3 regions of the Anoxybacillus sp. FSL W8-1294 genome follow, and region 1 is predicted to be linked to each of the others. Evidence: riboswitches for the same ligand, from Rfam matches in the RefSeq annotation. Region 1 holds a riboswitch; each other region holds the start of a gene.
What was found. A riboswitch is a leader RNA that binds a small molecule or an ion and turns the genes downstream of it on or off. The one in region 1 is predicted to bind S-adenosylmethionine.
Positions count from the first base shown of each region.

Region 2: it holds a riboswitch for S-adenosylmethionine, as region 1 does, so the genes downstream of both, metK (methionine adenosyltransferase) here and NSQ23_RS11310 (methionine biosynthesis PLP-dependent protein) in region 1, are expected to answer to the same signal.
Region 3: it holds a riboswitch for S-adenosylmethionine, as region 1 does, so the genes downstream of both, mtnK (S-methyl-5-thioribose kinase) here and NSQ23_RS11310 (methionine biosynthesis PLP-dependent protein) in region 1, are expected to answer to the same signal.

Region 1 covers NZ_CP150179.1:2,124,718-2,132,641, reverse strand. Annotated here, with positions in the region: gene NSQ23_RS11335 (cupin domain-containing protein) at 1-404, shown strand, start outside; gene mscL (large conductance mechanosensitive channel protein MscL) at 494-889, opposite strand; gene NSQ23_RS11325 (class III extradiol ring-cleavage dioxygenase) at 903-1,673, opposite strand; gene NSQ23_RS11320 (cupin domain-containing protein) at 1,795-2,274, shown strand; gene NSQ23_RS11315 (DUF5626 family protein) at 2,650-3,216, opposite strand; SAM riboswitch class I at 3,601-3,708, shown strand; gene NSQ23_RS11310 (methionine biosynthesis PLP-dependent protein) at 3,781-4,884, shown strand; gene metC (cystathionine beta-lyase) at 4,888-6,027, shown strand; gene NSQ23_RS11300 (HD domain-containing protein) at 6,048-6,584, opposite strand; tRNA gene NSQ23_RS11295 (tRNA-Val) at 6,778-6,850, shown strand; gene NSQ23_RS11290 (Rpn family recombination-promoting nuclease/putative transposase) at 7,008-7,439, shown strand; gene NSQ23_RS11285 (class I SAM-dependent DNA methyltransferase) at 7,738-7,924, shown strand, end outside.
Region 2 covers NZ_CP150179.1:564,128-572,051, reverse strand. Annotated here, with positions in the region: gene NSQ23_RS03140 (tetraprenyl-beta-curcumene synthase family protein) at 1-617, opposite strand, end outside; gene NSQ23_RS03135 (alpha/beta hydrolase) at 592-1,410, opposite strand; gene NSQ23_RS03130 (gamma carbonic anhydrase family protein) at 1,495-2,025, shown strand; gene NSQ23_RS03125 (phosphatase PAP2 family protein) at 2,099-2,629, shown strand; gene metK (methionine adenosyltransferase) at 3,006-4,211, opposite strand; SAM riboswitch class I at 4,332-4,440, opposite strand; gene pckA (phosphoenolpyruvate carboxykinase (ATP)) at 4,614-6,200, shown strand; gene NSQ23_RS03110 (acyl-CoA desaturase) at 6,495-7,574, opposite strand; gene NSQ23_RS03105 (DUF2584 domain-containing protein) at 7,813-7,924, shown strand, end outside.
Region 3 covers NZ_CP150179.1:1,976,740-1,984,663, reverse strand. Annotated here, with positions in the region: gene NSQ23_RS10560 (PAS domain S-box protein) at 1-16, shown strand, start outside; gene NSQ23_RS10555 (hypothetical protein) at 50-253, shown strand; gene NSQ23_RS10550 (ABC transporter permease) at 307-1,266, opposite strand; gene NSQ23_RS10545 (sugar ABC transporter ATP-binding protein) at 1,269-2,756, opposite strand; gene NSQ23_RS10540 (sugar ABC transporter substrate-binding protein) at 2,753-3,871, opposite strand; gene mtnA (S-methyl-5-thioribose-1-phosphate isomerase) at 3,868-4,926, opposite strand; gene mtnK (S-methyl-5-thioribose kinase) at 4,913-6,082, opposite strand; SAM riboswitch class I at 6,155-6,254, opposite strand; gene NSQ23_RS10525 (carbon-nitrogen family hydrolase) at 6,342-7,136, opposite strand; gene iscB (RNA-guided endonuclease IscB) at 7,173-7,924, opposite strand, start outside.

The DNA of each region.
Region 1 (7,924 bases):
CCGCGAAAGATTACGGGCCGAATCCATTTGTTGTTCAAATAGAAGAAGCGACGAAACAAAACAATATGTTTCGTACGGCGCTATGGACAGGGCCGCATTTGCAAGTGACGTTAATGAGCCTTCAAGTTGGAGAAGATATCGGTTTAGAAATGCATTCGGGCGTGGATCAATTTTTACGTATCGAACAAGGGGAAGGCGTTGTGCGCATGGGAAAAAGGAAAGATCAGCTCACGTTTGAAAGAAAGGTAGCGGACGGATCGGCTATTTTCGTGCCAGCGGGAACGTGGCATAACTTGATTAACACGGGCAACGTTCCACTTAAACTGTACTCGATTTATGCCCCGCCGCAACACCCAGCTGGAACGGTGCATCCGACAAAAGCAGATGCCCTTGCGGCAGAATGATAAGAGACTTGGGGCGATGCCTCAAGTCTCTTACTTGTAGTGTCCAATAAGCTCTTGATAGGATGACATGCGACTTTTCGGACAGCCATTTACGACATTTCTTTTTGCTGTTTTAACAAATCGCGAATTTCTGTGAGCAGTTGTTGTTCTTTTGTCATCGTTGGTGCGGTTTGTTTCGTTTCTTCTTGTTTTTTCATTCGCTCGTGCAAGTTGTTTAAAAGTTTGACAAATAGAAAAATCGAAAAGGCGATAACTAAAAAGTCAACGACGGTTTGAAGAAACGCCCCGTATTTCACTTCCGCTTCGCCGACTTTCCAAGACAACCCCCTAAAATCAATGCCGCCTAAAATAAGACCAACGAGCGGCATAATGATGTCGTTGACGAGAGAAGAAACGATTTTCCCGAACGCCCCGCCGATAATGACCCCGACAGCTAAGTCGATGACGTTGCCCCGTACTGCGAATTTTTTAAATTCTTGCCACATCCGAACCCCTCCTCTAAAACGATACAGCCATTAAACTTAAGCTTCCGTACTCGTATGCTCGAAATAAGACGCGTGGAGCTTCTTTGCGGTCGCCTGCTCCGTAAGCGATCCAGTACGGTGCTAAATGTTCTGGTGTTGGGACAGCTTGTTTCGCATAAGGGGCTTTTTCTTCATAGTGAAACACATCTTCACTATGGGCAGATGACTGGGCAAGCAACCAATCATCGAAAGCAACAGCCCAAGAATCTGCTTCCGTTTGTTCATCCCAGCGAAGCGCCATTAAATTGTGCACTGTGCCACCACTGCCGATGATCATGACACCTTCGTCACGCAACGGGCGGAGTGCCTCTCCGAGTTGAAACAATTGCTTTGGTGTCCACCACGGAACGACAGATGCTTGGATGATTGGAATGTTTGCCTCTGGAAATAGTCGGCTTAACAATACCCATGAACCGTGGTCAAGTCCACGTGTTTCATCGATATTGACGATAGGTGAGACGTGCTTCAGATGATGTTGGACGCGTTTTGCCCATTCGACTGAACCTTGTGCAGCATAGGTTACTTCATACAATTCACGTGGGAAACCGGAAAAATCATAAATTATTTCATACGTTCCGTCAATCGATGAAACGGTCGGTTGACGCGTCGTCCAATGTGCAGTAAAGACGACGATAGCTTTTGGATGCATGTGTTTTCCGAGCGTTGTTAAAAACGATGTATATGCGCTATCTTCAATCGCTAACATCGGTGATCCATGCGCAAGAAATAAAGCAGGTGCTTTCATTATCTCCCTCCTTTTTTTTAATGTACCATATATATTTCTGATTTGTCGATTTTTGCATGCGAGGCGCATGGTCGGGCAGTTGTGCATAACATGACGATGAATATGAAAAAGAGGTGAGAACATGTATTATTACTATCCGCATTACGTGTATCCAATGTATCCATATCCGGTCATGCCTTATCCGCTTCCGCCAGCAACCGCGAAAGATTACGGGCCGAATCCATTTGTTGTTCAAATAGAAGAAGCGACGAAACAAAACAATATGTTTCGTACGACGTTATGGACAGGTACGCATTTACAAGTGACGTTAATGAGCTTGCGTGTCGGGGAGGATATTGGTTTAGAAATTCATCCGGGCGCGGATCAATTTTTACGTATTGAACAAGGCGAAGGGATTGTACGGATGGGGAAAAAGAAAAACGAGCTAACGTTTGAACGACGAGTGGGCGACGGTTCTGCTATTTTTGTCCCTGCTGGAACATGGCATAATGTAATAAACATTGGAAACGTTCCGCTAAAATTGTATTCCATCTATGCACCGCCACAACATCCAGCGGGTACCGTCCATCCGACAAAAGCCGATGCTCTTGCGGCGGAATGAGAGAAAAAGGGGGACAATCTTTGTCCCCCTTTTTCACTGCCAAACTACAAAAAATGTGATTGAGTACTCAACTTCAAAACAGAAAAGCTATTGACACAGTGTTGTCGGTTCTATTGGATCTGTGTATTTTGTTCATATTATCTCTTTTTATGATTTTGTTCTATTAGTAATTGGATAATGTGTTCGTTTTGTTTAATTTGTATATCGCTATTTTTTTTTAGCTGGTAAGCACATTTCAAAAGAAAAAATAGTGAAAATGCAAAAATAATAATGGCTACAAGTGAAAAGTATCCCATTGCTCTCCGTCCTTAGTAATTAGTTTTCAATTAAATAATAAAAATCATTCTTAGAGCTAGTGAATATTTATTAATCGTCCTACATTCTTGTACTTATAGTAAGAAGATTCCCAGATAAAATTGCCTTAACATAAACATTTGCTCCACCAAGTCCTCCTAACCATGATACATCAGCAGAAAACTTAGCTGTTTTATCCGTATGATTCAAAGTAATGTTATTCAGAGTTCCTCCGATAATCCAATAATCATAGGAATAAGCTTTAATAATTTGGGATTGTTCGATATTGTTAGGAATGTTAACATCAATAAAATAACTAATTCCCATATAAGGGGTTGTTGCTTTTACTTGGTAAGTAGACTTCCCATATGGAAAAAGATGTTGATACGAAAATACACTTACTTTGTCATAATTCATGCTTTCCGATAAAATAAAGGGCTCAACGATAAAGGTTATTTCTTTCCCAAATTCATCGACGATACTTATCTCGTGTTTTTCTTGATTAGACAAATCGAACTGAACGACAATCTCTTTTTCGTTTTCTGTTTCTTCTGTAACAGATAGTTCTGATGCATATGAAAAAGACTCGTAAAACCCGAATACAAAAATATTAGTCAGAAATATTGTAAGAGTAAGAATTTTTTTCAATTGGAATACCTCCTAGTAATTATAATTTAAGATATATTTTACATGATTTATAGTCCAAAATTCTATATAATTCACATTATTGTAAAAAATAAAGTTTGTCATATTCCTATACAAGGAGGTATGCGTTCTGTTATATCAGATAAGACTTATCTGTTGTTTTTTATATAAAAAAGGGGTTCATCATCACAACATGTGCTTGACAAGCGATATGCTCTCCTAGACAAAGATTTGCAAAAATCATTGACTCACTGATTTTTCCTTACAAGCGCGAGGGGGGCATGTTGCGAAAAAATCAAGCACAACTTTTAGTGAAGAAAACAGTTGCAATTTTGTTGTAAATGATGTACATTAATTAAAAATCAGAAAATTCAATACCGTTTTACGTTCTTATCAAGAGAAGGGGAGGGACTGGCCCGATGAACCTTCAGCAACCAGCCGAAAGCGGTCAGGTGCTAAATCCAGCGAATTGGCGTTCAATTCGGAAGATAAGAAGAAGCGATTGTCTATGGACAAAAAAGCCTTCTTCTTTGAAGGCTTTTATTTTTTTAGAAAGGAAGAGAGCGAATGAGTCATGTGGAAACGATATTAGCGCAAATTGGCAATCGAAGCGAGACGGTGACAGGGACGGTCAATCCGCCAGTATATTTTTCAACAGCGTATCGGCATGAAGGAATCGGACAGTCGACAGGGTACGATTACATTCGAACCGGCAACCCAACAAGGCATATTGTCGAAGAAGCGATTGCACAGCTAGAAGAAGGAGATCAAGGTTTCGCTTGTAGCTCAGGTATGGCAGCGATTCAAACGGTGTTTGCTCTGTTTGAAAGCGGCGACCATTTTCTCGTTTCCGCCGACTTATATGGCGGAACGTATCGGCTATTTGAAAAAGGGTGGAAGAAATACGGTTTGTCGTTTACATACGTCGATTTTCGCGATCTCGATGCGGTAAAGGCGCATGTGACGGACAAAACGAAAGCGATTTTTTTAGAAACGCCGACAAATCCACTTATGCAAGAGGCGGATATTGAAGCGGTGGCAACGTTCGCGAAGCAATATGGGCTTCTTCTTATTGTTGATAATACGTTTTATACCCCTGTGTTACAAAAGCCATTAACGAAAGGGGCTGATATCGTCATTCATAGCGCGACAAAATATTTAGGCGGGCATAACGATGTGCTTGCCGGGCTCATTGTCGCCAAAGGAAAAGAGCTGTGCGAGCAACTCGCGATGTATCATAACGCGATCGGGGCGGTGTTATCACCGTTTGATTCATGGCTGTTAATTCGCGGCATGAAGACGCTTGCGCTGCGCATGCGCCAGCACGAACAAAACGCAAAGGCGATATATAAATTTTTAGTCGAACATGAAGATGTGACGGACGTATTGTATCCGGGGAGAGGCGGCATGTTGTCGTTTCGCGTGCGCGATGAAAAATGGGTGAATACCTTTTTACAAAGTTTAAAACTGATTACGTTTGCGGAAAGTTTAGGCGGTGTCGAAAGTTTTATTACGTATCCAGCGACGCAAACGCATATGGATATTCCAGAGGATATTCGCATCGCAAACGGGGTGTGTAATCGCTTATTGCGTTTTTCTGTCGGCATTGAACATGCGGACGATTTAATTGCCGATTTAACTCAAGCGTTTCAACGCATGAAAGAGGTGTAAAAGATGGATTTACAAACACAACTTGTTCATAATAAATGGCGAATTGATGCGCAAACAGGGGCAGTTAGCGTCCCGATTCATCATGCATCGACGTTTCATCAGTTTGATTTTGATACGTTTGGCAAGTACGATTATAGCCGTTCGGGAAATCCGACACGCGAGGCGCTTGAGGAAACGATTGCGGAATTAGAAGGTGGAGTGAGCGGTTTTGCGTTCGCTTCCGGCATGGCTGCCATTTCAACAGCATTTTTATTGTTGTCAAAAGGAGATCACGTATTAATTACCGATGATGTGTATGGTGGAACGTATCGCATCATCACGGACGTATTGAGCCGATTTGGCATCGAACATACGTTTGTTGATATGACCGATTTAGATGCGGTAGCGCGCCACATTCGTCCAAATACGAAAGTCATTTATATGGAAACGCCATCGAATCCGCTTTTGAAAATTACGGATATTCGTGGGGTTGTGAAGCTTGCGAAAGCGCACGGTTGTTTGACGTTTTTAGATAATACGTTTGCGACCCCTCTGTTACAGCGTCCGCTTGATCTCGGCGTCGATGTCGTTTTGCATAGCGCGACGAAATTTTTAGCTGGCCATAGCGACGTTGTAGCTGGGCTGGCGGTTGTAAAAGACGAGCGTCTCGCAAAACAGCTTCGCAAACTGCAATATTCGTTCGGGGCGGTGCTTGGCGTGCAAGATGCGTGGCTCGTGTTGCGCGGGTTAAAAACGCTTCACGTTCGGTTAGATTATGCTTCACGTTCGGCGTTGCAGCTGGCGCAGTTTCTCCATCATCATCCGAAAGTTGCGCACGTATATTATCCTGGGCTTTCTTTTCATGAAGGACACGATATTCATCGCGATCAAGCGCGCGGATTTGGTGCGGTGCTGTCGTTTGAATTGGAGGACGAACAAGCGGTGCGGACGTTTGTGAAACATGCGCGCATCCCTGTGTTTGCGGTCAGTCTCGGGGCGGTCGAGTCGATTTTATCGTATCCGGCGAAAATGTCGCATGCCGCTATGCCGAAAGCGGAGCGCCATCGTCGCGGCATTACGGACGGCTTGTTGCGCTTAAGTGTTGGATTAGAGGCGACCGATGATTTGCTTGCTGATGTGGAACAGGCGTTATCATATGTATAGGCTAGGCACATCGCCTAGCCTTAGCTAATTTGGTCGAGCGCATCACGCTTCATTTGCTGTTCGACCATGCGATCAAGTTGTTGAATTTTTTTCAAAGCGAGTTCGTCATCGATTTGGCGATAATGATGTTTACCGCCCGGTTCCTCATCCGCTTCATCCGCAAGTTTGACGATCGTCTGTAGCGGCTTTCGTTTTAATTCTCCTTCTGGAAGGTACGAATCGGTGTGAAGCAAAATGGCGAGGGCAATTTCTTTCGCATGTTGAGGGTGTTCGCCGAGTCGAATAAGCAACTTATGCGCTCGCTCTGCCCCTTTAATCGCATGAATATCGTTTTGTTTATATGTTTCATAGTCCCACGTTCCGTTTGAGTACCATTCATAATGACCGATATCGTGAAGCAAAGCAGCTTTTGTCGCTAAATCGACGTTCACTCCATAAAGCAAGGCGAGGCGATATGCGTGGTATGCAGTAGCGATGGCGTGTGCGACGCCTGAACGTTTCAAATATTTTTGAGTGATGGGGTGAAGGAAGATGTCAGTTAATGTGACACGTCTCATAGCTCACCATCCCTTTCGAATGTTTTTCTAATTATCATATCATGTCTTTTTTAGAAAAGGCAATATATATTTTTACAGAAAAGAAAAAATAGACGAAAGACGTCATGACGAAAAAATTTTTTAAAAAAAGTGTTTGACAAACTAGGGGACGATACGTATAATAAAAAATGTGTTCGATAACACAACAACATACGATTCCGTAGCTCAGCTGGGAGAGCGCCACCTTGACAGGGTGGAGGTCGCTGGTTCGAGCCCAGTCGGAATCATCGCAAAACCCGAGTTCGATGAAAGAGCTCGGGTTTTTTTGTTTTGGGGGAAATCTGTTAGGTGATGTTTGTGAAAAATTAAATTTTTAACTTGAAAAACACAGCTCTATGTAATACCTCGATTTAACAATTTCATGTACTCGACTTGTCACAATTTATGGTAAAATGGAAGAAATATCGGAGAGAAGTGAAACAGTCACCGGAATGGCCATGGCTAACGATGTTGTCGGCTGTCGATGGACGAACGAAAAAAATGGATGAAGAGATGTTTCGTGAATTGGAGGGAATAGCCATGACAGAACAAGACATTTTAGAAGCGCTAGAAGAATGGCAAAACTTAAGCGTCGACCCCGAAAACCGTTACGCGTACGAAATGCGGCTGAAATGGCTCCTTGATCAACTCTCAAACATTCGCGGCAGTCGGGAAGAAGGAAGACAAGAAGGATTGAAAGAAGGATTAGAACAAGGTCGAGAAGAAGGGAAAAATGAAACGATTCGAAAAATGGTCGAAAAAGGAATGAGTATAACAGACGTTGCTCATATTCTCGACATGACAGAGAAGGAAGTACGGGAACGGTTGGGAGATTAGCAAACGGTGTCGGGTTCTGTTTGCGCTCCCAGTCTGTGAGGGACTTCCCGAGAAGTGCTCCCAACAAATAAATAATGATTTGATATTGGGTCTTAGTTATTTGAAGCAATTTGATTAATAATTGAGGTAACAAGCTTGTCATTCCTTTGTTTAGGTAGTTGAATGTGTGGTACCTCAATCGTACCAAAAACAGCAGGGGTGGCAAGCTTTTTCGTCGAGGACATCTTAAAATCGGAAAAAACTTAGGGTGTGTCTTTAAAAATTTTTACAATAAAAGAAATGATAAGGGGGCAGCTATATGATTACAGGGGAACTAAAGAGCAAAGTCGATAAAATATGGGAAACATTTTGGACAGGCGGTATTACGAACCCGCTGACGGTTATTGAGCAGTTTACATACCTTTTGTTTATTAAAGGTCTTGATGAAGTGGAAACGAAAAATGAACAAGAGGCTGCTCTGTTAGGTATTGATTTTGAACGAATCT
Region 2 (7,924 bases), 1.4 Mb from region 1:
CAAGCGGAAAATTCGTACCACTCCATTTTCGGCAACGATGCTTCATGTTTAGCGAACCATTGCTTCAAGCGCGGAATGCGCTCCTCTTTTTTTACATGTTTATGTACTTGTAAGTCACAATAATATGATGCAAGTTCATGTAAAAATGGAGCAATGACGTCATAATGTTTCACTTCTTGCAACATTTCTTGGCACGTATCGACAAGGGCATGCAAATAGCCACCGTCATCTTGTTCGGCACGATAACGATAATATGCCTCTTTTTTTGCCCCGACCGTTAACGCATGGATCATTGAATCGTGCAACGCACGAAAGTCAGTCGGATCAAGCGACGTACTGCGATCGCATAAATTATCGAGGTAATCGCTAATCGTTTGATAAGCAACGATAAAACGAATGCATCGCTCCATTTCTTTTCCCGCCAGTAAAGCTAAAATCGCGCCCCCTTCGCAATGAAACGTTTTTGTTGCGATGCTCGCTAACGCTTGTTTGCGCAATTCTTCGTTCGGAATAGCTTCTGCTCTTTTTTTCCAAACGGCTAGTTCCCGGTGAACAAGCGGAAAAACGCGATGATAGACAGCTCGCATTAGACTAAACGGATTTGTTGGAACGTTCAATGAGTTCACCCCTTTGCAGCTGCAAAGTTAAAAACGTATGGGCATATAAAAATACTTGTTCACGTTCAGGTTCGTTAAAAATTTCATGATACAGTTTTGGCCATTCTTTATACACTTTTTCACTTACCGTCAACTGATCAAACCATGATTTGACTGCATGTTTATCGACAATTTTATCATCTCCCGCCTGCATGACAAGCATCGGAACGTCTGGTAAGTCCGCAATTTTATCATGAGCAATCTGAATGGCTTTGACTAGCTCACGATACCAGCGAACAGACACTTTCGTCACGTATAATGAATCGTTTTTATCCATCTCACGCACTTCTTCATTTCGAGTCGCCATCTCCACCGTTAACCCTAATGGAAAACGCTTTTTCGGATGAATGACATTTAAAATGTGCGAAGCGATTTCAAGTGCTTTGGACGGATAGTGAACGAGCCCTAAACATGGAGAGGATAAAATGACACCGCGCACAGGAAGACGCTTTTCTTGCAATGTACGAATGACGACGAGCCCACCCATGCTGTGACCGAGTAAAAAAACAGGCTGCTCATACACGCTTGCTTCATGCACCCAACTGGCAACCGCTTCGATATATTCGTCAAAGGAATCAATATGTCCTCTTCGACTGCGTGATGTCGTTCCTTGCCCTGGTAAATCTCCTGCAACAACATGAAAACCGTGCATGCGAAACATTTCAATAAGCCATTTATATCGTCCATGATGCTCAGCTGCACCGTGAACGATCACAATCGTTCCTTTTGCGTTTTCTCCTTCCCATTTCCACATATACACCCCTCCTTTTTATATTTACGAATAGACGAAAAATTTGTACACTAAATATAACAAATTGAACTGAAAGGGACGAGTGAAATGATTTATCCATATAAAGAACATACACCAAACATTGCACCTTCCGCCTTTATTGCAGATTACGTTACTATTACAGGCGATGTAACGATCGGAGAAGAAACGAGCATTTGGTTCAACACCGTCATTCGTGGAGATGTCGCACCAACGATCATCGGCAACCGTGTAAACATCCAAGACAACTCTGTCCTTCACCAAAGCCCAAACAATCCACTCATCATTGAAGATGATGTCACCGTTGGCCATCAGGTCATTTTACATAGTGCCATCGTGCGAAAAGGCGCCCTCATCGGCATGGGCTCCATCATTTTAGACGGTGCTGAAATTGGTGAAGGTGCTTTTATCGGCGCTGGCAGCCTCGTTCCACAAGGAAAAAAAATCCCGCCACGCACACTTGCATTCGGTCGCCCTGCGAAAGTGATTCGTGAACTAACCGAAGAAGACGAGCGTGAAATGGCACGCATTCGTCGCGAATATGTCGAAAAAGGACAATATTATAAATCACTTCAAGTAAACAAACCACGCGACAAATAAGCGTGGTATTTTTACATTGTTTTATTATTGACTTCACATATGTATTTTATCATAAAATCAGGGGGATTTGCTTATGTTACGAAAATGGTACGATTGGGAGTGCAAGTTATTTTACAGCATTAATCGTTATTTTGATCAAAAATGGCTAAACACCTATTTTCGTTCAATTACACACGTTGGAGGGGCTACATTTTCAATTACATCGGTTATGCTAGCCATTTGGCTATTGCGGGATGAATGGCGCGATACTGCTATCGCAAGTGCGATCGCCTTAGCACTTAGCCATATTCCTGTCGCAATGATGAAAAAAATATATCCTCGCAAACGACCGTATATTTCACTGCATAAAACGAAAGTAACAAAAAACCCATTAACTGACCATTCATTTCCATCAGGACATACGACTGCAATATTTTCTGTCATCGTTCCGTTTTTACTATACGCTCCAGCGCTTGCTGTTTGTCTTTTACCTATTGCTGTTAGCGTTGCCGTGTCGCGCATTTACTTAGGGCTTCATCCTATTTCGCGCAGGAGACTCCCACTTCAACGAACAAAGGGAGTAAGTGGGAGAGGAATGCGCGTTCCCCCTTTCTTTTGTGTATGATATAATAGAGGCGTGGAGAAAACCGTTTAATAAAGGCACTCCAGTAACTGCTACTCGATGTATGGAGTTGGTTACAGGAAACGTTGTAACCGTAAAACATCGAGCGTGGGTCCGTCTGTTGTGTGTGGAAGCCAAGTACTGCCAACAGACATGCCGAGAGAATCGGTAACGATGCAGGCATGACCTGCGTCGTTGGGTAGTCGTCAACCTGCCCCTGATGCAACCCCAAGTCAAGGAAGGAGGACAGAGTCCGTTTGCACTTCTGGGGAGTTGCAAGCCCTCACTTCAAGCGTTAGCTAAGTGGGGGTAGTTGACTTTCTGTTCTTACTTAAAAAATAGGAAAGGAGAGCTACATCTTGTAACTCTCCTCTTTTCCTTACTTCGCTAACTCTAATGCTTGTTGTTTTAACGCTTCCGTTTTATCTGTACGCTCCCAAGGAAGGTCGATATCTGTGCGACCAAAGTGGCCATAAGCTGCTGTTTGCTTATAAATCGGGCGACGGAGATCGAGCATTTTAATAATGCCTGCTGGGCGAAGGTCGAAGTTGTTGCGCACCACTTCAATTAATACATCTTCAGACACTTTGCCTGTGCCGAACGTGTCGATTGAGATCGATACAGGTTGCGCCACACCGATCGCATATGCTAATTGCACTTCACATTTATCCGCAAGACCTGCTGCGACAATATTTTTCGCTACGTAACGAGCCGCATATGCTGCCGAGCGATCTACTTTCGTTGGGTCTTTTCCTGAGAAAGCCCCACCGCCGTGACGAGCATAACCACCGTAAGTGTCAACGATAATTTTGCGTCCTGTTAACCCTGCGTCACCTTGTGGACCACCGATGACGAAACGACCTGTTGGGTTAATGAAATATTTTGTGTTTTCATCGATCAACTCCGCTGGAACGACAGGTTGAATGACATGTTCTTTAATGTTGCGCACAATTTGATCTTGTGTAATTTCTGGATGATGTTGTGTAGAAACAACGATCGTATCGATGCGTACAGGTTTGCCGTTTTCATCATACTCCACTGTCACTTGCGTTTTTCCGTCCGGGCGTAAGTATGGTAAAATGTCTTCTTTACGCACTTCTGCTAAACGGCGCGCAAGTTTATGGGCAAGTGAAATTGGAAGCGGCATAAGCTCTTTCGTTTCGTTGCACGCGAAACCAAACATTAATCCTTGGTCTCCTGCACCGATCGCTTCGATTTCTTCATCTGTCATTTGTCCTTCACGAGCTTCTAACGCTTTATCAACACCCATCGCAATATCTGGGGATTGTTCATCAATGGATGTTAATACGGCGCACGTATCTGCGTCAAAACCGTATTTTGCACGCGTATAGCCAATTCCACGAATCGTTTCACGGACAATTTTCGGAATATCTACATATGTAGATGTTGTAATTTCTCCGCTCACTAAAACAAGTCCTGTTGTTACACTCGTTTCGCACGCAACACGCGCATTTGGATCATTTGCTAAAATCGCATCTAAAATCGCATCGGAAATTTGGTCACAAATTTTATCCGGATGCCCTTCCGTTACAGATTCAGATGTAAACAGACGACGTTTAGGCATTCAAACATTCCTCCTCAGTATAATGACAAATGATACGGTACTCATCCCTCTTATTATGGTCTATCGTGAAAAAAACCTTTCCCTCAGAGGAAAGGTTTTTGCATTTGTCTGCGCCTTTCACTCTTATCGTTCAAGGGCGTTCCCTTGCCACAGGTTAGCACCTTTTCACGTATGTGACGGTTGCTGGGTTTCATCGGGCCTGTCTCCCTCCACCAACTCGGGATAAGAGTATCCGTTCATCTCAGCATCATATCACATCTGTACGAAACGAGTCAACGTTTTTCTATATGGATTATTTTGAAATTAAACTGAAGAAAAATACAATAATTAGTATGGACTATTTATCAAAATGTGTTATACTTTTTACATAAAGATAAATCAAACAAAGGTAGGTTTTGTCCAATGAATTCCATTGAACTGACAAACAAATTATCAACACTCTTACAAAGGGATGGGGTTTTTCATAACTTATCTGTACCACGACTAGTAGAAAAAGTACTAGCTCGGAAAGAAGGCATCCTAACTTCATCAGGAGCAATTTGTGCAAAAACTGGAAAATATACAGGCCGTTCTCCAAAGGATAAATATATTGTCGAAGAACCGTCTGTGAAACATAAAATTGATTGGGGAACTGTCAATCAACCTATTTCTGGAGAGGTATTTGATAAGCTTTACAACAAAGTGATCGATTATTTAATGACAAAAGAAGAACTATTTGTATTTAATGGCTTTGCAGGCGCAGATCCAGCTTATCGTTTGCCGATTCAAGTTGTCAACGAATTTGCTTGGCATAACTTATTTGCCCATCAATTGTTCATTCGTCCAACAGCGGAAGAATTACAAACACATGAACCACAATTTACAGTCATTTCTGCACCAACATTTAAAGCTGATCCATCTATTGACGGCACGCGCTCAGAAACGTTTATTATCATCTCATTCGAGCGCCGCACTGTACTAATTGGTGGAACAGAATATGCTGGTGAAATGAAAAAATCCATTTTCTCTGTCATGAACTTTTTATTGCCAGAACAAGGAATCTTCCCGATGCACTGTTCAGCAAACGTCGGTCAAGAAGGTGATGTCGCGCTCTTTTTCGGTTTATCTGGTACAGGAAAAACAACGCTTTCTGCTGATCCAAACCGTCGGTTAATTGGCGATGACGAGCACGGTTGGTCAAACAACGGTGTTTTTAATATTGAAGGTGGATGTTATGCCAAATGCATTAACTTATCACGTGAAAAAGAGCCACAAATTTTTGATGCGATTCGCTTCGGCTCTGTATTAGAAAACGTCATCGTTGACCCAGACACGCGCATACCAAACTATGACGATGCAACATTAACTGAAAATACGCGCGCAGCATATCCGCTCGAAGCGATGGATAATATTGTTCAACCAAGCATTGCAGGTCATCCGCATACGATCGTCTTTTTAACAGCAGATGCATTCGGGGTATTGCCGCCAATTAGTAAATTAACGAAAGAACAAGCAATGTATCATTTCTTAAGCGGATATACAAGCAAGTTAGCGGGCACAGAGCGCGGAATTACAGCACCGGAAGCAACGTTCTCTACATGCTTCGGTTCACCGTTTTTACCGCTTCCTGCAACGCGTTACGCAGACATGCTTGGTCAAAAAATTGACGCCCACGGTGTTCAAGTGTTTTTAGTAAACACCGGTTGGACTGGTGGTGGATACGGCGTTGGTGAACGAATGAAGCTATCGTATACACGCGCGATGGTAAAAGCAGCGTTAGAAGGGGAATTAAACAACGTAGAAACCGTTCAAGATCCTATTTTCGGTCTTCATATCCCGCTTCACGTTCCCGGTGTGCCTGATGAAGTGTTACAACCGAAAAGCACATGGGCAGATCAGGAAGCATATGAACAAAAAGCAAAAGAGCTTGCGGCGAAGTTCCAGGAAAACTTTAAAAAATTCACAAACATTGATCCACGCATCGAAAAACTCGGTGGGCCAATCGCGTAAACAACAAAAGCTGCCTGTTTCGGCAGCTTTTTTCTTTTTTTTATTGTTTGTACAAAGTTTGTACAAACCATTTACGAAATGGAACATATAGTAGTATACAAAAACGAACAAAAGGAGGCTAAAAAATGACGAGAAGACGAAAAATTATATTAAAAGCAAATTAAAAGAAAAAATGAAATAGCTTTCAATGACACATCTCCCCTATAATAAAACATGCAAGAAAATAATAAGACGTGGCGAATTGTCCACGTCTTGTTTTCTTTATAAAAACAAAAAGCGCCGAGATGCAACGCTTTATTTTTCTTTTACCATTTTTCCTATAACATTTTCTTTCACTTTATGCGAAAGGTCATCTATATTTAATCCATATCCAAGCGTGCCGTATACATATCCTTCACGCGGCTCGATTAGTTCTGTTTGTTCGTGATAAAGCCGTGGTGTTTTCCATAGCGCAATTAACGCTTTTGTCATCGGCATTTCATAATAACGATCCGGCCATAGTTGTTTAATATATTGTTTAACGAGCGGATAATATTTTGAACTCATCGCTGGGAACAAATGATGTTCTGTATGGTGCGAAAAGTTAAAATGCAATACGTCGACCCACTTCGGAACGATGACAGTTAAGCTGTTTGCTAATGGATCGTTAACTGGAACGAGCGGATTTAAGCGATGGTTCGTTGAAATGTATCCCATCACGATCGTATTTCCAATAAGTAGTGGAAGAACGAACGCAAAGAGCCATTTTTCTACTCCGATCATCAACAATAACCCAATCCATACCGACCATGGTAAGACAAATTGCCAGAATACGGCACGACGATTTCCTTTTTCAAAATCCTTCCAAAAATGAAGAAGCATATGAAGCGAATGAACTGTAAACATCCCTGCTAAAGACAAGAACGAAAAAGCCGCACGAATCGGAAACGGAATGCGATAAATCCAACGGAGGAAACGACTTTGAGCTAAACGTTTGATCGTCGGCCACGCATCCGGATCAAGTTCCTCATGTTGTGTATGCACATGATGCGTTGCGTTATGCCATTTTCTCCACAACTTTGGACCTGTGCAAAGTGGCAAAAATGCAATGCCTCCTAACAAATCACGAAGCCACGCCCGTTTGACAACTGTTCCATGCAAAATTTCATGTCCTAAAAACCCTAAACCAGCAAAACAAAATCCAATAACAACTGAAAGCAATCCGTTCCATAACCAATGGAGATCAAATAAAGAAATCGTGACAATGCTGCTAACTAAAACGAGCATGTAAGCAAGACCACCAAACAGACGAGACGGAACAGGACGGAACGCTTCCTCAGGCAAATACGGGGCAATGCGAGCCGCATACCACCCAAATGAATGAAATTGTTTCATGTAATAAAAAACTCCCCTCATACGTGAACACTTCGCTTTAAAAAGAAATGAATATTCAAACATCTCTCTTTCAAACTTATTGTCATCGTATCATTTACATTCTTGTCCTGTCAATAAAATTTATTACTAGGTCATATGATTTATTTATGTGATATAGTATCAATATATGAAATGCAGTTGTGTAATCGTCATAAATGTGTTTCAATGAAGGTAAAAATGTGGAATATGGAGTGATCCTATGGGTATGCCGTTAGAAGTACAAACAATGATCGTCACAAATGGAAAAGAAAAACGAATTGAACACAACTTATTTGTATTACAAAAAGAAGGCTATCGTTTATATCCGCTTG
Region 3 (7,924 bases), 150 kb from region 1:
GACGAACGATATGTAGTACAATAGACTGACAGCTAAAGAGGTGGATATGATGTTATTTAAACATCTTCGTCCGGCAGTAAGCGAACTGCTTGAAAAAGGAACGGACTATTCGTTTCACGGACGGTTTGTCGATACGTTATCGTATAACCATTTTACAACGGAAGATTTCGCAAAGTTAAAACAAATTGATGAACTCATTGCCCGCACAAGCAAGAAATATTTGCCGAAGTCATTCAGTTGCTCGATGAACTGATGGAAAAAGTCGAAAAAGAACGAACGTTTGAAACCCACCTCGCGTAAGGTGGGTTATTTTTTCGCTATATGGGACAACGCAAGTGCAAAAATTAAAATGGCGCCTTTGACAATATCTTGAGCGTAATATGGCACGTTCATCATCGTCAGCCCATTTAACAATACGCCAATGAAAATCGAACCGAGCAACGTGCCGATGACGTTCGGCTTGCCAGCGCCGAATACAGAAAAGCCGATGAACGCCGCTGCGACCGCATCCATTAATAACGGCGCACCTGCCGACACTTGTCCGGTGCCGATGCGCGAAGCGAGCACAATGCCGCCTAAAGCTGCAAACGCTCCGCTAATCATATAAGCATACGCGCGATAGCGATTGACCGGAATGCCGGTTAGTCTTGCGGCTTCGCGGTTTTCCCCGGTCATATAAAACATTCGCCCTGCTTTCGTGTACGTTAAAAAAAGATGGGCGCAAACGACGATGATGAGCATAAGCAAGACGGAAAAAGGGATGCCAAACAGCTCTCCTTGCCCGATAAATAAAAAAGAAGGGATAAACTTGCCCGGCGCTACACCACCTTCTGGAAGCGGCATGTCATTATAAATGGAAAATCCTTTCGTATATGTGAGCTGAACGCCGTTGACGATATACATGACCGCTAACGTCGCCAACAAATCAGGCAGCCGCAGTTGAATCGTTAAAAATGCATTGCACAACCCGACGAGCACTCCGAGAAGAAGCGGAATGATGAGCGCGACAAATAGTTCTTGCCGATGTAAAACGAGCGCGGATGCGCTAGCGATCGTCGCTAAGCTAGCGGTTGAGCCGACCGATAAATCGAACCCATCGACGATAAGCGAAAATGTGATTCCAATTGCGACGAGTGTGACGATAGAAATGGATCGTAAAATGTCGCTAAAATTCGCATACGTGAAAAAAGAGTCGAGCGTCGCGCTAAAAAAAGCGATGACGACAACAATCGCAACGATCGTTCCGTATTTATATAAAAATTTCACCTTTATTCACCTCCGCTCATGTCATGAACGAGCTGTTCGTATGTCGTTTCATATGCTTTCACTCGCTTAATGAAGCGACCGTCCACCATGACGTAAATGGTATCGGCGATATGAAGAAGCTCTTGGCATTCGCTCGTGAAATAAATAATCCCCTTTCCTTCGTCCGCAAGCGAGCGAATAATCGCAAACACTTCTTCTTTCGCATGCACGTCAATGCCTTTTGTCGGCTCATCAAAAATAAAGACGTCGCCATTTGTTTGTAACCATTTCCCGATGACGACTTTTTGTTGATTGCCGCCGCTTAAGTTTTTCGCAAGCGCAGTCGGCGAAGACGGGCGAATATGTAACGAAGAAATGAGCGATGTAGCGAGCGCCCGCTCGTCTCGTTTTCGAATCCATTGCCACGTTGACACGCTAGACAATAGCCGCACCGTCAAATTTTTTTCGACCGTTTCGTTCATAAATAGCCCTTGTTTGCGCCGTTCTTCTGGAATGAAACAAACGCCAGCTTCAATGGCGTCTTTTGGTGACGACCATGCTTGTTTTTTGCCGCGGACGATGCGTTCGCCTGTCGTTTTTACGTGAGCGATCATACTTTCGGCGAGTTCTGTTTTTCCCGCTCCAACGAGGCCGGCGATGCCGACAATTTCCCCGCGGCGTACAGTAAGGTCGACCGTCGTTTTCGTTTTTGGAATGTACAATTGTTTTACTTCAAAAATCGTTTCTTTGCTTATGTTGCGCACACGCTCATTGCGCACCTCCGTTTGCCGTCCGACCATATGGCGCACGATATCTTCTGTCGCTAGCGACACATCGCCTTCGTAAACGACTGTCCCATCGCGCAAAATCGTCATGCGGTCGCAAATGCGTTTTATTTCGTGAAGTTTGTGCGAAATGTAAATAAACGCCACGCCTTGCGCTTTTAACTGTTCAATCATCGCAAACAACCGGTTCGTTTCTTCATCGCTAAGCGAGGCGGTCGGCTCGTCTAAAATGATGTAGCGAGCGGAAGAGGAAAGGACGCGCGCCAGTAAAATGAGCTGTTTTTCATGAAGCGTGCACGTTTGTACGGGCGCATCGAGCGACAAATGTTCCAAGCCGACGCGCGCAAGAAGCTGTGTGACAAATGAACGTTGCTTCGTTTTTGAAAACAACGGTTGTTTTTGCGCGACGATATGTTCGGCGAGCACGTTTTCGTATACGGACAAAGCAGGGAACAACGCGGCATCGACTTCTTGTACGACATGTCCGATGCCCGCTCGTTTCGCATCTTTTGGTGAAAAAAAGGTGTGCGTCTTTCCGTCGATGGCAATCGTTCCGCGCGTCGGCTGCAACACGCCGGCTAAAATGTTCATTAACGTGCTTTTTCCTGCTCCGTTCATTCCTAAAAGGGCGTGAACTTCGCCCGGTTGGACATGGAAGTTCACGCCGTTTAATACGGTGACGTCACCAAATGAATGGACGATCTCATTCATGCGTAAGCCGCTCATTGCTTATTCACCTTTGCCTCTAACGTTTTCATCCACGGTGAAACCGCAACGTTCGATTGTCCCCAGCCTTGGATGTAGTTGTGCAAATCGTTCATCGTAATCGCTGTGTTTGGTAAATCGGAACGTTTCACTAAATGCGGCTCAAGTGAATAAATGTTTGGTGTTTTTTCCCCAGCAATTTTTTGATAAGCAAAGCGCACTTGTACGCGCCCAACTTCCGCTGGATCGGTAGCAGTCGTTGCGACCCAAGGGCTGTTTGGCTGTTGAATGATTTGTAAATCTTCATCGCTTAAGTCGATGCCGTACACTTTAATTTCTGTTCGGCCTGCTTGTTGAATGGCGCGCGTCGCTCCTTTGGCGAACTCATCCCACGTCGCAAACACCGCATCGATGTCGCCTTTGTTCGGATATTTTTTCAAAATCGCTTCCATTTGCGTTTGTGTATCTAATGCAGTATTGGCGCTTGCGGTGCCGAATTTCGCCACTTCTTTTATGTTTGGATATCGTTTTTGAAACGCTTCATATATGACGTGGCGGCGTTCCATCGGCGTAAAACCGCCGACCCAAATGGTGACAATTTCTCCTTCACCGTTTAAATCTTCCGCTAACGTTTTTAACGTTTTCCACGCTAAGCTGTAATCGTCTTGGTCAATAACCGTGACGCCCGGAATGTTTAAGTCGTTGTCGAATGCGACGACGTGAATGCCTTTCGCGAGCGCTTTTTCAACAGGCGCTTTGAGCGCGTCGGCGCGTCCGTGGTCTAGTAAAATGGCATCGACGTTTTGGTTGATTGCTGTTTCAACGTATGAGGCCATCTTCGTTAAATCGTTGTCGGCGTTATAAATTTGCACGTCGCCGCCAAATTTCGCGACTTGTTCTTTTACGCCGGCGATATATTGCGATGAAAACGTGCCGATCGACATTTGCATAATGGCAGCAATCTTAATCGGCTTTTGTAACGCTTCTGGAATGTCGGCTTGTTCTGTTTCTCCTTTTGCTTCTTCTTTCGCTTCTTGTTTCGGCTGTTCGGCCGGTTTCGATACGGCGTCTTGTTCATTCGTGCACCCTGTTAAAAGGGCAAATATAAGCACGATGAGTATTGATAGTTTTTTCATGCGGAAACCTCCTCAAATAATGTCGGTAGCTTCGTTTTGTAGTCGCCAGACACGATGCCTTTTTCGGTAATGATGCCGGTAATGAGTTCATGCGGCGTAACGTCAAATGCAGGATTGTACACGTTCACATTCGGCGCGATGTTTACACCAGCGATATGGGTCACTTCTTCTTTCGCCCGTTCTTCAATCGGAATGTCGTCGCCTGTTTCCGTCTGTAAGTCGATCGTCGATAGCGGAGCGGCGACGTAAAACGGAATGTTGAACGCGTTCGCTAAAATCGCTAAGCCGAGCGTGCCGATTTTGTTCGCTGTATCGCCGTTGGCGGCAATGCGGTCTGCCCCGACGATGACGGCAGAAATGCGCTTTGCTTTCATCGTTTGCGCCGCCATATTGTCTGTAATGAGCGTCACATCGATGCCAGCTTGCGAAAGTTCCCAAGCGGTAAGCCGCGCACCTTGCAGCACAGGGCGCGTTTCGCAAGCGTACGCATGAAGCGTCATTCCTTTTTCTTTCGCTAAATGAAACGGTGCGAGCGCCGTGCCGTAACGCGCCGTTGCAATCGCCCCCGCATTGCAAATCGTCATGATGCGATCGCCGTCTTGGAACAAAGAAAGGGCATGTTCGCCGATGCGTCGGCATACGTCTTCATCTTCAACTTGAATGCAAATCGCTTCATGAATGAGCGTCGTTTTCGCTTCATTGACCGAGGTGGCGTTGGCGACGCTTTTCATGAGCCGGTCAAGCGCCCAAAATAAATTGACGGCAGTCGGGCGCGAACTCGCTAAATAGTCGCGGTCGCGCTTTAAATTGGCGTGAAACTGTGCTAAGTCGTTTGTTTCATACGATTTTGCCGCAAGCGCTAACCCGAAGGCAGCGGTCATGCCGATCGCCGGCGCCCCGCGCACTTTTAACGCGACGATCGCGTCCCATACGTCTTTTATGTTTTTTAAGTCTAAATATTCAGTCTTATGAGGCAACGCTTGTTGGTTTAAAATCGTAATATGCGTATCGTGCCATTGTACAGATTTCATCATTTTCCTCCTAGCTGTTGACATGTGCGGTTTGTTGTACGAGACGTTTGATAGCATGAATCGGCAAATGTTCACGTTGCACGATGAGTTCGCGTCCGAGGCGAAGAGCGTGCCGTTTCGCTTCGAGTCGCCGTTCAAGCGGCAATTCATCGAGGTCCGCCACATGCGCTAAACCGATCGTGCGGCGAATGACTTCGCAACCCGCAAATCCGATCGCTTCGACGAGCGCGTCGTTCATGATGTCGTCGAGCACGAAAGAAACACGCGCATACGGTTCGTTGCTTTCTTGCCAACATGTCGTAAATGTACGAACAAACACGTCCCACGTTTTTTCAATATGCGTAAAGAGCGGCTCGCGTTCGCTTTCATGGCGAGAGAGGGCGTTTAATAGTAAATTGGCAAAAAATTGCCCTAAATCAAAGCCGATCGGACCGTAAAATGCAAATTCTGGATCAATTACTTTCGTGTCATCGTCGCTTGCGAATATGCTTCCGGTATGTAAGTCGCCATGAAGCAACACGTCTGCTTTTGTTAAAAAGAGCCGTTTTAATTTCGCTGTTTCGCGCTTGAGTTCATCATCTTGCCAAAGTTGTTCGACGTCTGTACGAAGCTCCGTTTCAAAGCTGTTCGTGTCGTGGTCAAAAAACGGGTCGGTAAAGACGAGATCTTCCGTAATTTTACAAAGTTCAGGGTTTGTAAACTGTTGCACGAGCTTCTTTTTTTGTTGTTGATTCATGCCGAAATCAGACGTATAAAAAGCTGTTTTCGCGACAAACTCACCGATATGTTCAGAAAGCTTCGGAAATGTTTTTCCTTCGATCAGCCCGCGGCGTGCAATTTGTAAATGCGACAAATCTTCCATCACCGTAATCGCTAAAGTCTCATCGGAATAATACACTTTTGGTACATACTGAGGGACGTAGCTTGCGAACGTGCGCAACGCTTGGCTTTCGATTGTCGCGCGCTTTAATGTAAGCGGCCAGCTTTCGCCGACGACTTTCGCGTACGGCAACGCTTGTTTAATGATGATGCTGTCGTTTGTGCGCTCGTTGACGATGCGAAAGACGAGGTTTAAGTTGCCATCGCCAATTTCTTGGCATGAAAGAAGTGCATCTTCTTGGAATAGCCCTAAACGAATCGCGAGCGCGACCGCCTTTTGCTCTGTTAACGGTTCGTACATAGTAATTCCTCCCTTAGCATAAATAAAAAACCTCTTTCGCTGAACGAAAGAGGTTTGAAGTTTGCTTCGCACCTCTTATCTCTCAGCCTACTGCTGCAAGAATTAGCACCGTGCGTCATCGCCGGTTGCCGGGTTTCATCGGGCTCGTCCCTCCACCTGCTCTTGATAAGAGTGTTTACCATTATTTAAATGTTTTGAACAGTGAAAAAGTTTCGTGAATTCGCTTGATTCGAATCATACATCGCTTTATGCTTGTTTGTCAATCCCTTTTTTCAAAAATTTTATACACATCTGGGCGACGATCGGCAAAAATCGGGATGCGCGCGCGCACGTCTTGCACTTCGTTTATGTCGATATTCGCCACAATGACCGTTTCTTGTTCATTTCCTTCCGCAAGAATATTTCCCCACGGATCGATAATCATCGAGTGGCCGGCAAATTCGTTGTTCGGATCTTTTCCTGCGCGGTTGCAAGCGACGACGTAACATTGATTTTCAATCGCGCGCGCCATTAACAACGTGCGCCAATGATGCAGGCGAACGAGCGGCCATTCGGCGACGACAAATAGCACTTCGGCACCGTGAAGCACATGAGCGCGAATCCATTCCGGAAAGCGAATGTCATAACAAATGACGCCTGCGCCCGTCACACCGTCAAGCGAAAATATACCCGTCGTTTCCCCAGCTTGCAAATGTTTATGTTCATCCATCAATTTGAACAAATGAAGTTTACTATATTCACAAACGACATCGCCGTTTCGATCGACGATATACATCGTGTTCGTTATTTGTCTTTCTGTCTTTTTCGCTACCGATCCGCCGACAATATGCACATTGTACGCACGTGCAAGCGAAGAAAGAAACGTTTTTGCATCTTCGCCGTTTTCATCGGCGATATCGCCAAGTCTCGCTAAATCGTATCCTGTCGTCCATAGCTCTGGCAAGACGACGACGTCGACGTTACGGGCAATTTGTTCCATGTAGCGCACGACGGTTTGTTTATTTTTTTCCGGCTCCCCAAAGGCAATGTCCATTTGTATACAAGCAATATTCATTCGTTTCACGAAACTCACGCAAGGAAGCCCCTGCCTTTAGGCACGGGGAGGAATTGCGCCTTGTGCAAGCTCCGCTTCCTCCTTTCTGTAAGTATATCCATCAAATCGCTGAATGACTTGAATATATTTATAGCTGATTCCTTGTGCGATACGTTTACCGTCTTTTCCTTTGATGTCGAAATTTCCAGTCTTCCTGCATGCCACTTCACCAAACCACACGCCTTTGTATTTTCCTCTTGGAACAATAGCCTTAACCATGTCTCCTGTTTGGAAGCCAAAGAAGAACTTTTGTCTTGCAAGATAACCCCTTGGGAAGCCATATCTATCTAGGTTTGTGCGTGAACGACTGCCACGCCCTTTTGCCTTGATGAATAACACTTCTTTTGTTTTGAAGTACAAGTGGTTTGGTGTGCTTTCTCCAACGCAACAGGCATCAAAATAGTGTGTTTTCGGCAAACCTAAACGAATACGATTCATTTTTGTTCGTGCACCTGTTCCGCACTCAACATCTAATCTTGCCTGCTTTAATACTTCGTACACTTTCCGTCTTGTTGCGTTAATGATACTTGTGTCTTTTAATGATTCTTTGACTTGTTTTTGAATGTGTGGACAGCCAAACTCTTCTGCTGTTTGGTTTCCTTTTCTTTGGTTGCAATCTCGACATGCAAGGCAAAGGTTATCTATTCGATCTGTCCCGCCTCTCGATTTTGGAATAATATGCTCCACTTCAAGTGGAACGTTTTCTTTTCCGCAATAACAACACTTTCGTCCAAACTTTTCAAGCAAGT